2 regions of the Erwinia sorbitola genome follow, and region 1 is predicted to be linked to the other one. Evidence: predicted binding sites of a transcription regulator. Region 1 holds the regulator's gene; the other holds the start of a gene.

Evidence for each region. Region 1 encodes PhoB, which activates phosphate uptake and scavenging genes when phosphate is short. Its sites were predicted from a motif close to CTGTCATAAAACTGNCNNAT; they were not measured.
Region 2: pstS (phosphate ABC transporter substrate-binding protein PstS) is a predicted target of PhoB. The motif match lies at 1,421-1,440, and genes of this name have one in related genera.

What each region holds. Positions count from the first base shown of each region.
Region 1 covers NZ_CP046509.1:3,608,603-3,611,755, reverse strand. The annotation lists partial or broken gene sbcD (exonuclease subunit SbcD) at 1-837, opposite strand, end outside; gene phoB (phosphate response regulator transcription factor PhoB) at 1,052-1,741, shown strand; gene phoR (phosphate regulon sensor histidine kinase PhoR) at 1,765-3,078, shown strand; gene GN242_RS16390 (PstS family phosphate ABC transporter substrate-binding protein) at 3,098-3,153, shown strand, end outside.
Region 2 covers NZ_CP046509.1:4,682,569-4,685,721, forward strand. The annotation lists gene GN242_RS21260 (serine hydrolase domain-containing protein) at 1-1,264, shown strand, start outside; gene pstS (phosphate ABC transporter substrate-binding protein PstS) at 1,639-2,679, shown strand; gene pstC (phosphate ABC transporter permease PstC) at 2,771-3,153, shown strand, end outside.

The DNA.
Region 1 (3,153 bases):
GGATCGGCAGCGCGTCAACGGCACTCAGGCTGCCGTTACAGAAATCCACCTGAAATACACTTTTGGCTTTACCCAGCTCGTCAAAACTGAGCGGAATAGGGGAGCCGCTGTAGCGAATATGTTCGCTGTTGGCGATACGCTGGGCACGATGAATATGCCCCAGGGCAATATAGTCAGCGGGTGGAAAGCAGTCGGCCGGGAAGGCATCAAGGGTACCAATATAGATATCGCGCACCGCATCGCTTTTGGTGACGCCCATCGTAGTGAGGTGCCCGGTGGCGATAATTGGCAGCGCCAGGCCAAGAGCATCGCGCCGGTCAAAGCTTCCTGCCAGCAGCGCTGATAGTGTTCAGTGATGGCCTCCAGCAGGCTCTGCTGCTTCTCGCGCCCGGACTGACCGCTCTGACTGCGTAAAATATCGCGCGGGCGTAAAAACGGAATAGCACACAGCAACGCACCGGGCTGGCCGTCGCGGCGGTTCAGTACCAGCACCTGCTGGCTCACATCATCGCCAGCGGCGGCAATCACCCGGGTATTCAGGCAGGCCAGCAGTTCGCGTGATTCATTCAGCATTGCCACCGAGTCGTGATTTCCCCCCAGCACCACCAGCTGACAGCCAGTCTGCTGTAGCCTGACCACAAAGCGGTTATACAGCTCACGCGCATAGCTCGGCGGAGAACCAGTATCAAAGATGTCGCCCGCAACAATAATGGCGTCAGCCTGCTGCGCTTCTGCCTTCTCCAGCAGCCAGTCAAGAAATGCCTGGTGTTCGGCCGCACGGCTTTTGGTATAAAAAAACTGACCCAGGTGCCAGTCGGCAGTATGAATGATGCGCATGGGGATCCTTTCATGGCAGAAAGCGAGGGGAGTATTATACCTGTCCTGCATCCCGAATTATTCAGAGCCGATAAACATATTGATGAGGCGGGGATTTTATTTAATTCCATCAATGCTTTTAGGGGGGTGCTTTTTTCATAAAAGTGTCATAAAACTGACGCATAATGGCGCCGCATATCCCCGTGACAAATCTGTCACAACAGCAGGAGCAATAATGGCCAAGCGAATTCTGGTGGTGGAAGATGAAGCCCCAATCCGTGAGATGTTGTGTTTCGTTCTGGAACAAAATGACTATCAACCGATCGAAGCCGAGGACTATGACAGCGCAGTAAGTATGCTTATTGAGCCGTGGCCGGACCTAATCCTGCTGGACTGGATGCTACCGGGCGGTTCCGGCATTCAGTTTATCAAACACCTGAAGCGCGAAGCCATGACCCGCGATATTCCGGTGATGATGCTGACCGCACGCGGCGAGGAAGAGGATCGCGTCCGGGGCCTTGAAGTGGGTGCAGACGACTATATTACCAAACCTTTTTCGCCAAAAGAGCTGGTAGCACGTATTAAAGCCGTGATGCGCCGTATCTCACCGATGGCCGTAGAAGAGGTGATAGAGATGCAGGGGCTGAGTCTGGATCCCTCATCGCACCGCGTGATGTCTGACACCCAGCCTCTGGAAATGGGGCCGACAGAATATAAATTGCTGCACTTCTTTATGACGCACCCGGAACGCGTATATAGTCGTGAACAGTTGCTAAATCATGTCTGGGGCACGAATGTCTACGTCGAAGATCGTACCGTTGATGTCCATATTCGTCGCCTGCGTAAAGCGCTGGAACTGACCGGACACGATCGTATGGTGCAGACGGTTCGCGGAACAGGTTATCGTTTCTCTGCACGCTATTGATTGTTCGCGCTGGAGTCTGAACCGTGTTGGAACGCCTCTCCTGGAAGAGATTACTGTTTGAGCTGCTGCTTGCCGGTCTGCCCGCATTAGTGCTTGGGCTGCTGGTGGGCGGGCTGCCCTGGCTGCTGTTAGTCTCAGTGCTGTGCGTGCTGGGTTTTCATTTCAACAACTTACTTCGACTCTCTCACTGGCTGTGGGTTGACCGCAGCATGACTCCACCCAGCGGCCGTGGCAGCTGGGAACCGCTGTTTTACGGCCTGTATCAAATGCAGGCGCGTAACCGCCGCCGCCGCCGTGAACTTGGCCATCTGATTAAACGTTTTCGCAGCGGGGCGGAGTCCCTGCCTGATGCCGTGGTGCTGACTACCGAAGAGGGTACGATTTTCTGGTGTAACGGCCTTGCACAGCAGATGCTGGGCCTGCGCTGGCCGGAAGATAACGGTCAGAACATCCTTAACCTGCTGCGCTATCCGGAGTTTACCCGCTATCTGCGGCAGCGTGATTTCTCACGCCCGCTGACGCTGGTACTCAACAGTCATCGTCATCTTGAGTTCCGCGTGATGCCTTACAGCGAAGGGCAGTGGCTGCTGGTGGCACGAGATGTTACTCAGATGCATCAGCTGGAAGGGGCGCGGCGTAACTTCTTTGCCAATGTCAGTCATGAGCTGCGTACGCCGTTAACCGTATTGCAGGGTTATCTGGAGATGATGAACGACTCCGTTCTGGAGGGGAGCCTGCGCGATAAAGCGCTGCATACTATGCAGGAGCAAACCAAACGTATGGACAGCCTGGTGAAGCAGCTGCTGACCCTGTCACGTATTGAAGCTGCCCCGGCGCTGGATTTGCAGGAAAAAGTGGACGTGCCGATGATGCTGCGCGTATTGCAGCGCGAGGCGGAAACGCTGAGTAACGGCCGGCATGACATCTATTTTCATACCGATCCGCATCTGCGCGTGTATGGCAACGACGAACAGCTGCGCAGTGCAATCTCGAATCTGGTGTATAACGCTGTTAACCATACGCCGGACGGTACGCGCATCGACGTAAGCTGGCTGCGTAATCCGCAGGGAGCGCAGTTCAAAGTCAGGGACAACGGGCCGGGGATCGCGCCGGAACATCTGCCTCGTCTCACCGAGCGATTTTATCGCGTCGACAAAGCACGTTCACGGCAAACCGGCGGCAGCGGCCTGGGGCTGGCTATCGTGAAGCATGCCCTCAGCCACCACAATACGCGCCTGGATATCAGCAGCGTCCCCGGGCGTGAAACCTGTTTCAGCTTTCAATTACCACCAAGGTTGATTGTCAGTGCCGAACTGGCCGAGAATGCCCTGCGTTAAGTCTCACGGAACCCATGCAATGAAAATGTTAATCGCGCTGGCGCTGTTGCTGGTAAGTTCGCAGGCGCTGGCGAA
Region 2 (3,153 bases), 1.1 Mb from region 1:
GGCACCAGCACCAGCACCAGCGAAGACTCACTGCCCGCTACCACTCACAACCTGTCCGCAGCCGCAGGATAAAAATCTGCCAGACGTTAAGGATATGCTGACCTGGACACCCGCGCAGCGCGTGGTTGGCTATCGTAATGACTATCGCTCCTACCCGGGAGATATCTTCCACGCCGGCAAACCTGTGCCACTGCCTTCTGCCCACCGTAATCTCTCTCACGTCTCCTATGAATATAAAGGACACAAATATTCACTGGAAAACTACCTTAAACGTAACAACATCACCGGTATGATGGTGATTAAAGACGGTAAAAAGGTCTGGGATTATTACGGTAAAGGGAATACCAAAACTACCCTGTGGACTTCGCGTTCCGTTGGCAAGTCAGTTGTATCCACTCTGGTTGGTATTGCGCTAAAACAGGGGAAAATAGCCTCGCTGGATGATGAAGCGGGGAAATATAATCCTGCGCTACGTGGAACAGCCTGGGAGCATGTACCGCTGCGCAGTCTGTTGCAGCACACCTCCGGCGTGACATGGAATGAGGATTACACCAATCCCACCTCCGACTTTTCTAAGCTGACCCAGTGTGAAGCTGGCAAAGATACCTATGACTGCGTCAGTAAGCTGATCCTGGATCCCCAGCGGAAAGCCTACGCACAACCGGGCCAGATCTGGTCTTACTCCTCAGGCGGTGCCTGGGTGTTGGGAGACACGCTGGAAAAGGCCACTGGTGAAACTCTGGCGCACTATCTCCAGGAAAATATTTGGAAACCGTATGGCATGGTGAATGATGGTGTATGGCATAGCTACTGGCCGGGGAAACATGATGTTGGTGCCCACGGTTTCAACGCCACGCTGGAAGACTGGGGTAAATTTGGTCTGTTCGTGATGAACAACGGCGTTCTGCCTGACGGCACTAAAGCCCTGCCCGATGGATGGGTAGAAGAGGCCAGCACCTGGAACAAGGCGCAAAACTCAGTCACTACCGCCTATCCTGAAGGTCAGTTTGGCTACCAGTGGTGGAACAAATATGTACCGCTGGATACCAAAGGCGCATCTCCTGTGGAAGGTTTAACCCGTAATAAAGCGCTGTCGGCTGAAGGCATCTACGGCCAGATGATTGCCATCGATCAACCGCAGAAACTGGTTATTGTTCAGTGGGCCACCTGGCCGGTGGCTGAACCTGCGGCAGATGGTCAGTCTCTCGAAGCCTCACTGCTGTTCAATGCGATTGCGAATAAGCTATCACATACAGCTGAATAATCTGTTGGTTGTCCAACGCCTGCTGTGCAGAAAAGCACGGCAGGCATCCGGTATAAAATGCACACGGATCCGATCGCTATGATTGAAAGAACCGTCTGAGTGGGTCTGGGGCAGGGAAGCGCCATGTCACAAAAGTGTCATATTTCGTACATTTTACTGTCACCAAACTGTCCTATTTTGCCTCCAGCAGCAATCAATAATTATATCCTTCTTACTTCAAGCTGCAGGTGCGTTGGCTACATCCGCTCACCCGAACCACTTACAACAGTAAGCTTATCGGGATTCGCTCATTTGCCGCCCTCCTGCAACCCGAATTATTTTGGCTATAGACAAACACGGCAACTGGCCTGACTTTTTAATCCCGTGGAGGGAACATGACACTGATGCACAAAACCCTGGCTCAATTCGTCGCAGTAACCCTTTCTCTGAGCGCCGTCTCTGCTATGGCTGCAACCAACCTGACTGGCGCTGGCGGCACGTTCCCGGCACCTGTCTATAACAAGTGGGCAGCAGAGTACAACACCGCGACGGGCAGCCAGGTTAACTATCAGGGTATCGGTTCATCCGGCGGCGTTAAGCAAATTATTGCTAAAACCGTAGATTTCGGTGCGTCAGATGCACCGATGAAAGACGAAGATTTAGAAAAAAATGGCCTGTTCCAGTTTCCGACAGTTATTGGCGGGGTGGTACTGGCGGTTAATATTCCTGGTATCAAATCTGGACAGCTGACGCTGGATGGCAAAACTGTCGGTGATATCTATCTCGGTACTATCAAAAAGTGGAACGATCCGGCGATCACTAAGCTGAACCCGGGTGTGAAGCTGCCTGATTCCAACATCAACGTGGTTCGCCGCGCTGACGGTTCCGGTACTTCATTCGTCTTCACCAGCTACCTGTCAAAAGTGAACAGCGACTGGAATAGCAAAGTCGGTAAAGGCAGCACCGTCAACTGGCCAACCGGTCTGGGTGGTAAAGGTAATGATGGCGTCGCCGCTTTCGTGCAGCGTCTGCCTGGTTCAATCGGCTATGTTGAGTATGCTTATGCGAAGCAGAACAGTCTGGCATATACCAAGCTGGTGGATGCGGATGGCAAATCAATTGAGCCGGGTGAGAAGAGCTTTAGCGATGCAGCTAAAGGTGCAGACTGGAGCAAGTCATTTGCTCAGGATCTGACCTTCCAAAAAGGTGACAACGCGTGGCCAATCACCTCTACCACCTTTATCCTGGTACACAAAGAGCAGGCAAACGCCGAGAAAGGTGCCGCTGTGCTGAAGTTCTTTGACTGGGCGTATAAAAACGGCAGCAAAACCACCGCAGGCCTGGACTACGCATCACTGCCAGATTCAGTTGTTGAGCAGATCCGTGCCGCCTGGAAAACCAATGTGAAAGACAGCTCAGGTAAAGCGCTGTACTGAGTTTATGCAGCAGGCGTCACGGCTGACGTGGCGTCTGTGCCCCCATGGGTAAGGCAAGCCTTGCCCGATACGTTTCAGACTCGAGAATTCTATGGCTGCAACCAAGCCGGCATTCAAGGCTCCCGGAAAACAGGGTGACATCATCTTCGGCGCACTGGTCAAACTGGCTGCGCTGATTGTGCTGTTGTTGCTCGGCGGCATTATCGTCTCCCTGATTATCTCTTCATGGCCGAGCATCCAGAAGTTTGGCTTCTCATTCTTGTGGAATAAAGAGTGGGATGCGCCCAACGAACAGTTTGGTGCGCTGGTGCCGATTTACGGCACTCTTGTCACCTCTGTTATTGCCCTGCTTATCGCTGTCCCGGTAAGTTTTGGCATCGCCCTGTTCCTGACGGAACTGGCCCCAAACTGGCTGCGCCGTCCTCTGGGTGTGGCCATTGAGCTGTTGGCGGCTATTCCAAGTATTGTCTATGG